2 regions of the Primorskyibacter sp. S87 genome follow, and region 1 is predicted to be linked to the other one. Evidence: riboswitches for the same ligand, from Rfam matches in the RefSeq annotation. Region 1 holds a riboswitch; the other holds the start of a gene.
What was found. Region 1 has a riboswitch for cobalamin ahead of ACP15U_RS01365 (DUF1636 family protein). Riboswitches for the same ligand answer to the same signal wherever they lie in the genome.
Positions count from the first base shown of each region.

Region 2: linked by a shared signal. The riboswitch ahead of ACP15U_RS17890 (DUF4198 domain-containing protein) and the one ahead of ACP15U_RS01365 (DUF1636 family protein) in region 1 are both predicted to bind cobalamin.

Region 1 covers NZ_JBNAGF010000001.1:261,411-266,516, forward strand. The annotation lists gene cobN (cobaltochelatase subunit CobN) at 1-487, opposite strand, end outside; gene cobW (cobalamin biosynthesis protein CobW) at 502-1,557, opposite strand; gene ACP15U_RS01365 (DUF1636 family protein) at 1,554-1,934, opposite strand; cobalamin riboswitch at 2,023-2,242, opposite strand; gene ACP15U_RS01370 (hypothetical protein) at 2,432-2,566, shown strand; gene ACP15U_RS01375 (fumarylacetoacetate hydrolase family protein) at 2,856-3,782, shown strand; gene ACP15U_RS01380 (TetR/AcrR family transcriptional regulator) at 3,819-4,439, opposite strand; gene ACP15U_RS01385 (ABC transporter permease) at 4,512-5,106, opposite strand, start outside.
Region 2 covers NZ_JBNAGF010000012.1:70,770-75,875, forward strand. The annotation lists gene ACP15U_RS17865 (DUF1254 domain-containing protein) at 1-834, shown strand, start outside; gene ACP15U_RS17870 (NUDIX hydrolase) at 1,022-1,657, opposite strand; gene ACP15U_RS17875 (twin-arginine translocation signal domain-containing protein) at 1,918-2,073, opposite strand; gene ACP15U_RS17880 (chaperone NapD) at 2,091-2,360, opposite strand; gene napF (ferredoxin-type protein NapF) at 2,357-2,869, opposite strand; cobalamin riboswitch at 3,175-3,381, shown strand; gene ACP15U_RS17890 (DUF4198 domain-containing protein) at 3,525-4,310, shown strand; gene cbiM (cobalt transporter CbiM) at 4,323-4,934, shown strand; gene ACP15U_RS17900 (cobalt ABC transporter permease) at 4,938-5,106, shown strand, end outside.

The DNA.
Region 1 (5,106 bases):
CCAATGCCATCTGCGCCAGCGCCGCCTGTGCAGCCACTTCGCCGCCGGTGTCGCACAGATGGGCCAGCCGCCTTAGCGTTGAGACCGGAAGCGTCGAGTAGGCGTCAAGCCGGGTGTCTTCCCTTCCATCTGCGGGCAGAACGGCAAGGGCCAAATCCTTTTCCTGAGCCAATGCAAGCACTTGCTGCAACCCGTAGGTCCAATAGGGCACGCCGCCAATCAGGCGGATCAGGATTCCCTTGGCGCCGGTCAGCGTCTGCTCGACATAGGTGTCTACGGAAAGCGGGTGCTTGAGCGCCGCCAGATTGGCGAGCCGAAGAGTCGGCATTTGCCCGTCGGGTCCGCCTCCGCGATGCCACCCGGCGGCGAAAGCACCGAGATCGCTGTCTGAAAAGGACAGCACCACCAGATCCGCTGGGCTTTGTCCCAGATCGGTTGGGGTCTCGGTTTCCTCCAGCCCGTGGCTCTCGCGGAAGACGACATGCATGCGGGGCGGTTCCCTTACTCGGCAGGCTCGGCAACACCGGCTAGGACACCGCCGATCGCCGCTTCGTCGATATCGTCATGTTCAGCGATTACGACAACCCTGCCAAGGCGGTTTTCATCCGGTTTCCATGGCCGGTCAAACTGGTGGCGCACCCGGGCGCCGACAGCCTGAACCAGAAGCCGCATCGGTTTTCCCTGCACCGCCGCATAGCCCTTGACCCGCAGGATGTTCATCTCGTTGGCCAGCCGTTCGATTTTGCCGACCAGTTCCGCCGGGTCGGAGAGTTCGGGCAAGTTGATAACGACGCTTTCGAAATCGTCGTGGTCATGGTCATGCGGTGCGTCGTGATGGCTGGGGCGGGCGTCCATGTCGTCTTCGGCCGCGGCTTCCAATCCCAACACCACTCGCACATCGACCTCGCCTTCAGCCACCTCGACGACCGGCAGCGGGCGCGGGGCTTCGGCGGCGATAACCTCCTTGGCCTTTGCCACACCGTCAGGCCCGGCCAGGTCAGGTTTGGTCAGCAAGATAATGTCGGCGCAGGAAATCTGATCTTCGAACACTTCGCTAAGTGGCGTTTCATGATCAATCGAGTCATCAGCCAAGCGCTGGGCATCCACTGCCGCCACGTTGGGTGCAAAGCGGCCTGCGGCAACGGCCTCGGCATCGGCCAGCGCAATGACGCCATCAACAGTGATCTTGGAACGGATATCGGGCCAGTCGAAGGCCTTGAGAAGCGGCTTCGGCAAGGCCAGACCGGAAGTTTCGATCAGGATGTGATCTGGCCGTGGGTCCAGCGCCATCAGTGCTTCGATGGTTGGAATGAAATCATCAGCAACGGTGCAGCAGATGCAGCCGTTGGCCAGTTCCATGATGTTTTCTGCTGGGCAATCGGGGATGGCGCAGCTTTTCAGGATTTCACCATCGACGCCCACATCGCCGAATTCGTTAACCACAACCGCCAGACGCTTGCCCTGCGGATTCTGCATCAGGTGACGGATCAGTGTTGTCTTTCCCGAGCCGAGAAAGCCGGTGATGACAGTGACGGGAAGTTTCTCCAAAGTGCTCATGGTCGGGCTCCAATCGGGGGGATGCGGGCAGCGCAGTTCTTGCGGAAATGGACGGGACGTTCACGCCATGGGACCAACCCGTCCTGTGTGGCATGATACTTCGAGGCGCCGTCAACGATTGTCTCGATGTCGTTTGCCTCGTGCAGGTTTTCATAAACAAAGGTCCAGCGCCCGGGGCCGCCACGCAGCACGATCGAACAGCCCTGATCGCAGTTCGACAGGCATTCAACGGGTTTAACCTTGATGCCTTCGGGCAACCCGGCACCTGAAAGAGCCTGATGCAGCAAAGCCCCCGGTCGCGGGGCATCTTCTTCCATCGGCAGGCCGCGTCGGCAGGTTGTGCAGACCAGCAGTTCGACCGGATCGGTCTCAGTCACGTCTCATCCCCCTTTGGGTCTGGGGGACGGGGTTAATGCGGGCCATGGTCCGAGACATCGGCCCGTCACCGGAACACCCCGCCCGGTTATCGGTCTTCGGTTGCTGGCAGGTCTCCCGGCTTGCGGATATCGGAGGGTCCCTGTTGAGGATCCTCCGGCGGCTGTCCCGCCTTCCCGGCCTTTTGGCCAGTGGCTTGGGCACCCTTTCCGGTCACGGTCGCGGGGGCGGCTGCACTTGGCGGGAGAGTTCCCGGTGGTGCATTCCCTTTTCATCCGATTTCTCGGACACCAGCGAACAGCGGAATGCGGCATGCCCGGCCACCTTGTCAAGCGCAACGGGCCTGAGCGGGTCAATGCGGAGGTACTTTGGCGGAAAAGCGACCTTGCAGGCGTCACCGGCGGCAACCGGGTGCCGCAGTCACCGAGGCGAGACGCTCGCGACGAATCTAGCGGCCACCCGAACGGCATTGATGCGCGACATCGCATAAGACCGCATCTTGGCTGATGGCGAGGCAGAGCTGAACTGGATCAGCCACATGCTCAGGCCGCACGGAATTGTAGTGGCGAATACACCGGCGGGAGACCACGAAGGCGAACCGGTCGATCTGATGAAAGGCTGCGGCATGGGGTAAAATGCGACGCTCTCCCTGACCGGAGGGGAGGACGGGTAACGGGAACAGGCGCTTGGAGCTGAGGCGCACCCATTCGGCTGACCGAGCGGAATGGGCAAAGCCCGATGGCCTTGCGATCATCTGCGAAGGTCACCACTCCTCGAAGGAAATCGGGTATTGTCACATGGAGAAGCTTTCGAATCTCGAAAGCCTGCCGCCTGCCGGATTCGAGATCTCCTGCTTCCCGTTCAAAATCAAGATGCCTCTCCCGGCATTGTCCGGGCAGCGGCCTTGTTCGAGGAGGAAGCCAATGCGACTTGGAACCGTGTGCTACGAAGGGCGCGAACATGTTGTTGCCGCTCTTAAGGATGGCCGTTTGCTCGATCTGCATCTTGCGGCTGAACTGGCAGGGGAAGACTGCGCCTGGTTCATCGACATGATGGCGGTGATCTACGCAGGGAATCCGGCGCTGGATCTGGCATCCGGTCTAATAGCGGATGCCTCGGATCGTTGTATTCTCGAGGAAGAAGAAATCACCTTCTGTCCGCCGCTCTTGCCGGTGCAGTTTCGTGATTGCCTGGCCTTTGAAACACATCTCAAGAACAGCTTTGCCGCTGCGGAAAAGATGACAGGGCGGCCCTTTGCAATTCCCGGCGTTTGGTTCGAGCAGCCGATCTATTACAAGGGCAATCGGCTTAGCTTTGTCGGCCACGGGCAGGATGTGATTTGGCCCGCATATGCCAGTTTTCTGGACATTGAATTGGAAATGGCCGTGGTCATCGGCAAGAAGGGCAAGAACATCAGGCCGGAGGAGGCCGAGAGCTTCATTTTTGGTTATACGATCCTGAACGATGTCTCGGCGCGAGACGCTCAGATGGCGGAAATGCCTGGCCAACTCGGTCCTGCAAAGGGCAAGGATTTCGATACCGGCAACGTTCTTGGCCCCTTTATCCTGACCGCGGACGAGGTCAGCCACCCGGTCGCCCTCGATATGGAGGCTCGGGTCAACGGCGAGCGCTGGGGAGGGGGCAACTCAAAAGAAATGCACCATGATTTCGGAAAGATTCTGGCCCATGTGTCAGCCTCCGAAACCCTTTATCCCGGTGAGGTAATCGGCTCCGGCACGGTTGGCACCGGCTGCGGTCTTGAGATTGGCAAGCGGCTTTCACCCGGGGACCACTTTGAGCTGGAGATCGAAAAGATCGGGGTGCTGGCCAACCGGATTGTGAAAGAGTGACCTCGAAGACTTGGGATCAGAAAGCGTGGCGCGTCTTCACTCTGTCAGATGCCGGGACATGAAACGTCCGACTTCGCTCTCGCTCGGACGCTGCCCGGTAAAGACCTCTACAAAATCCGGCATCTGCGCCAGCCTCTGCCAACGGCTCTCCTGAACAGGCATCGAGAGGTGCCCGATCTGCGTGTAAAGAACGGTCATCGTTCGAATCTTCGCCTCATTCTCGGAATACCCGTGATGCACGAACATCCGTTCGATCGCTTCTTTACGAGCAGCGTCGGCTGCGTTCAGCTGGACTTGCAGCTTGGGATCCGTGCGCGCCCAATTGCGGATCGCAAGGTCCAGCCGCGAATCGAACAAATCATCATCCAGCCAACAGTCAAACAGGTTGAACATCGCTTCGCAGATGGTCTCGGCATAGGCGTCGGCGCGTTGGGCAAGATTGCCCGTGTTCTTTTCCTCCCAGCGCGCAACCAATGCGTCCAGCAACGCGTCACGATCCTCAAAATGCCAATAGAAGCTGGTTCGGCTCAGCCCCAGATTGCGTGCCAGCGGCATCACCCGCACAGCCTCGACGCCGCCACCGCAGAGCAGGTCGCTTGCACCTTCAAGCCAGAGGGTTTCCGAGCCACGGGGTTTTGCAAGGGTCTTGTTTGTCATCCGTGCCAACTAGCATTGCCGATCAGGGGTCACAATATCCTGACAGTTGTGTCGGGTAGATTGACAGCTTCGTCAACGCTGGCCTGTGGCTCGGCGAACCAGATAACCCGTTGCCCAGTTGGCCGCCACGTAGAGCAACACTGAAAACAGTCCGAGTGTCAGCATCGCGGCAAACATCAGGTCTGTTTTTGCGCGGCCGTTTGCCAGCAGCATCAGGTAGCCGAGACCCGACGAAGATCCGACCCACTCGCCGATCACCGCACCGATCGGGGCATAGACGGCAGCAAGTTTCAGACCCGATGCCAACGAGGGCAGCGCAGCGGGTACGCGGATTTGCCAAAGGATAGCGCGTGGGTTTGCCTGCATGGAGCGTGCGAGATCCAGATATCCCTGTGGCGTTCGGACCAGACCGTCAAAGAAAGCCGTCGTGACCGGAAAGAAAATGATCAGAACCGCCATGGCCACTTTGGAACCCAGACCGTATCCCAGCCATAGTGTCAGTATCGGAGCGAGGGCAAAAACCGGCAGCGCCTGCGAAAACACCAGCAGGGGCTGCAGGATCACCCGCGCGGATTTTGACAGTGCAAGCAGCAGGGCCGTGATCATGCCCAGGCCGGCGCCGACCAAAAGGCCCAAGGCAACTTCGATCGCCGTTACAGCTGTATGT
Region 2 (5,106 bases), on a different contig from region 1:
GTTTATCCGCTCAGCGAGGCCGCTAACCCACCAGCCGAGACGTTCCACAACCTCTCCGGCGTGCAGTACAACACGGTTCACGCCAACAACTCGGACTTCTTCGAGGAGATCCATGTTGCCCTGGAGAACAATCCCGAGGATGCCTTCGCGCCCGAGATCCTTGGCACATTTGCTTCCATTGGTCTCAAGAAAGGCGAGCCCTTCGAACCAGATGAGCGTATGAAAGGGATTATGACCGAGGCTGCGGCCATCGCAAATGCCACGGCCCGTGCCATCACCTACGCCTCCCGCGATCCTGGGGTATTCTTCTATGAAGACCGCCAGTGGAACTCGCCGTTCCAGCGCCAGAGCTACCAGTTCCTGCAAGACAGCGCCCGCATTCTGGATGACAGGACCTATTTCTTCTACATGGCAACGGGGATCACGCCTGCAATGACAGCACCTCCTGTTGGTTCCGGATCGGTTTATGCGATGACTGCAAGAGACGGAGATGGCGCCTATCTCGATGGGTCCAAGACCTACAAGGTGACGCTTCCTGGGCCGGTTCCGGCCAAGAACTTCTGGTCATTCATGCTCTATAGCGGACAAACCCGCTCCATTCTAGAAACCGACCAGCAGTCTGGTGGCATCGACTCGAACCGCCCGGGTATCAAGCCCAACGAGGACGGTAGCTACACGATCTATGTTGGGCCAGAGGCTCCTGAGGGATGGGAAAACAACTGGGCCCAAACCATGCCCGGCAAAAGCTTCAATGTGATGATGCGTCTTTACGGCCCGCTGGAACCCTGGTTCGACAAGAGCTGGAAACCAGGCGACTTCGAACTGGTTGAGTGAGATGGAACAACCACGCAGGTTCAGTAAATAGTAGATTGTTTGCGGCTCCGTCTAGCGAATAGACGGAGCCGTCTACACGCATCGAGATCAGGCCGCTCGCTACACTTTGCAAAGTCAGGTTTCTGCGCATTGTTGCCATAGGCGACCGCTACCTGAGGGGAGAGTCCGCTTTCCGGGAGTGAACCAGTTACTTCCAAGCGAAGGTCGGTTGGTCGAAATGCGAGACTCGGGTTGTCTTGCCCCGTAGAGCGATTTCTCGAAACTGATAGAGAATGGCTGCCGTAGGAGCATACATGTAGTGCCCCAACGTCGGGAAGAAAGCCGACAGCACCGGGTGTTCGCTGTTGCCGCTTTCCTCAAGTCTTGGGATATCGGGACTATCAAGCTCCCGCAAAGGCAAGTGGAACACTTTCGCAACCTCGGACGGGTCTGGGCGCAACTCCACCTCCCCAGAAGCCCGCACAACAATCGGCGAAATTCTGAACCCAGACCTGGTTGGAAACTGGTCGAGCTGGCCCAAAACGCTATCTGCACCCAGATCCAAACCCAGTTCTTCGTGCAACTCCCTGAGGGCGGCATCAACCACAAGCTCACCTTCGTCCAGGCGGCCGCCAGGCAAGGCGTACTGACCGCCGTGGCGGTTGAGCTTCGGGGGCCTCAAAGTCATCAACACGCAGGCCTCACCCGTTTCCTGGTGCTCAGTAACTACGATTGCCACAGCAGCATCTCGCAATCCGCTTTGCTCGACCGTCTGGGCCGAAAAACTCCCAAGATTGACTTGGAGCTGCGACAGCAGATCAGGGCTGAATACAAAGGGCTGCACTAGACGATCCAATCTTAAAAAACTCCGGCCGGAGAATACCTACTCCTCCCACCTGAGGGCCTTCAAAGCAAGAAGGGCAATCGGCGAGCCTGCCACAACTAAATCTTGCACCTTGCGGCGACAAATGCACTTAATACTAGAGAATCAATGCCTCAAAGTTGATCTCCCTGACGTCTCTCGCCCAATGAGGTGGCGAGTTCAGGTGATAGTGCAACTTTATGGGCAAATCGTGCAAAGTTATGCGCAAACGCTGTGCAATATTATGGGCGAAACTCTGAAAATTTCCTCAATGAAATCAATGGAAGGGATGCAGCGTTATGCGCACACCTACAACCCGCCGCCGAAGCGGTAGCGGCCGCTGCGGATGCCTTGAGGAACGATCGGCGGGACGTTGGCAGTTTGCTGTGCTTGGTCATGGGGACTGGTCTCCCGTTCAGTGTTTGGGTTGGACGAGGGCATCGGCGCTTTCGTCCAGATCCTCGAAATGGTGATAGGTGAGCGTGACGGTCAGCACGCCGGGGATCTGATGCATGTCCATGATCTGATCCGAGGCACGCTGGGTTTCCGTGTCTTCGACGGTGACGACGATGCGGCCCTGATCATGGGCATGCACCTCTCCGCCTTGGGTTTCATTGATCGCTGCAATGACCTGCTCGGTCATCTCGGGCATGGCGTGGACCAGGCAACCGCAGATATTAGTCATGCACAGGTCTCCATCTGTTGCGTGGGCTTTTGAGGGGGGTGTTCGAAACTGATAGCATCCACCGGGCAGGACGCGGCGCATCCGCCACAGCCCGTGCACAAATCTGCATCAAGAACCGGTTGCGCGCGTCCACCGGTCCTGAGCTGAAATCGGATTGCACCGTGGTCGCAGAAGTCCTGACAGGTGCGGCATTGAACGGAGTTGAGCGACAGGCACCCGCTTTCCACACTGGCCTTCCATGCCCAGTCCTGATCACGTCTCAGCGCTTCGGGTTCGCAGACATCGATACACTCGCCGCAGAACGTGCATTTCCCGGCTTTGAAGTCGACCTTTGGAAATCCGTCGGAATCAAATTCGATAATGGATTCGGGGCAAGCCGGACCGCAATCGCCGCAGCGCGCACACGTGTCGAAAAATACCGAATCCGGTAGCGCCCCAAACGGGCGCATTTCCACGCTGGAATTGAACCCGCCCTTCAAAAAAGAGCGTCTGTTCGGATTGTGCGGCACGCGTGGCTCCCATTTTTGTGGCTATCGCAAATTGCCTGTGGGCGACCACTAACTGAAATTTTTGGAACTGTTATTGATTCAGATCATGTTGGATTCGAAAATTAGCCAATTTGAGTCACCTTTAAGACGGTGGAATCACAGAGGCTTACGATGCGTCAACTTGTGTGGGTCATCGTATTCCAATGAGCCGGGAACCGCTATTTCAGACTGCCGCAACATACTGAGGACGGCGACGGTTTCACCATCGGCAGGGATGTTCGTCCGGGTTCCGATTTTGCAGATTGACGCAGCAAGCCCGGATTTGGCATAAGCGCCGGACATTCGGTTCCGCAGGCATTGCCCTGTGGAAGCAAAAGGGAACACGGTGCGGCCTGACTTGTCTGGCCAAATCCGGGACTGCCCCCGCAACTGTAGGCGGTGAGCGCGGCTGATCATGCCACTGGAGAGATCCGGGAAGGCCAGCCAAGCGAAGAGCCGCAAGTCAGGAGACCTGCCGGATGTTCAGGCCCTTCACGGGGCCAAAGCAACCGGACGCCGGGGTGGGCGTCTGGCTCGTGCCGGACCTGACAAGGCCCGGCCCTTGCCGCATCCTCCCGTTCGTCCCTTCTGTTCAGGCGATCCCATTGGGGTCGTCGGTTTCGATGAAGGACGTCAGATGAAGAAGACCCTATTGGCCGCCGCCGCTGCCATTTCAATCCCCTCGCTTGCGGGGGCGCATTTTCTACTCAACTACACAGAAACCGCCATGATCGACCGTCCCGGGGACGTGCCGGTCAAGCTGATTTTCTGGCACCCACAGTCCAACGGTCACGTGATGGATCTGGAAATGCCGCAGGCATTCTACATGATCCACAAGGGCGAGAAGGTGGATCTGATGGACCGGTTGCAACCGTCCCGCTTTCGCGCCGGCGAAAACGAAGGGGCCGCGTTAACCGGGAGCGTGCCGGTGAAGCGATCAGGCGACTACGTGCTGGTGACCGTTCCGCAGCCCTATTTCGAGGAAAGCGAAGATAAATATATCCAGCAAATCACCAAGGTTTTTCTGAACCGCAACGAGCTGCCCACAGATTGGGATCAGCCGGTCGGGCTCAAGACCGAGATCATGCCGCTCAACAAGCCCTACAACGTGATTGCCGGGTCAACCTTCACCGGCCGTGTTTTGTCCGGAGGTGAGCCCGTTTCCGGTGCGGAGATCGAAGTAGAGTATATGGCTGCCGAACCGCGGCTGGATGGTGACGGGACCAAGCCGGTGACTGCCGCGCCGATGCCCGGTGGCGCGATCGTCGCCATTTCGGACGCAAACGGCTATTTCACATTTGGCATTGCCAAGGCAGGGTACTGGGGATTCGCCGCGCTCGGATCCGGGCCCGATACCGAGTTCGAAGGCAAGGAACTCAGCCAGGATGCGGTGATCTGGATTCGCGCGCATAACCTGGAATAGGGAGCCCGGCGCATGCACATCGTAGACGGAGCCCTGTCCACACCCGTGATCCTCGGCGGCGCTGCGCTTGCCGTGGGCGGGCTGGCGATGGGGCTGCGGCAACTCCCGGTCGAGAAGATCCCGGCCGCCGGTGTGCTGTCGGCCAGCTTTTTCGTAGCGTCGCTGATCCACGTTCCGATCGGGCCGTCTTCGGTGCATCTCATCATGAATGGCCTGGCCGGGCTGGTGCTCGGCTGGGCGGCTTTTCCGGCACTGTTCGTGGGGCTTTTGCTGCAGGCAGTGTTCTTCGGTTTCGGTGGGTTGACCGTTTTGGGTGTCAACGCGTTCAACATCGCGATGCCCGCAGTAATTGTCTGGATGCTGTTCGGCCGGTTGGTCGTCAGCGGCACACCAATGACGGGTGCGATCTGGGCCGGGATCGGCGGGGCCTTGTCGATCGGGCTGACAACGGTGTTTGTTGCTGTCTCGCTGGCCCTGACCGGCGAAGAATTCCTGCCGGCCGCAAAACTGGTTTTCTTTGCCCATATTCCGGTGATGGTGATCGAAGGGCTGTTGTCCGCAGCGGCGATTTATCTTGCGCGCAAGGTCAAGCCGGATCTCTTTGTTTCCGTGAAGGGGGCCTGAGGCATGACCCGTGCGCTCCTCCTCTTTGTCCTGCTCTTTGCTGCGGCGCCGGCCTTGGCGCACAAGGTGATCGCGTCGGTTTTTGCCTCGGGCAACATGATCGAAGGTGAGATCGGTCTTTCAAACGGTGAAATGGCTTCGAACCAGCCGGTCGAGGTGTTCGATGGCGAAG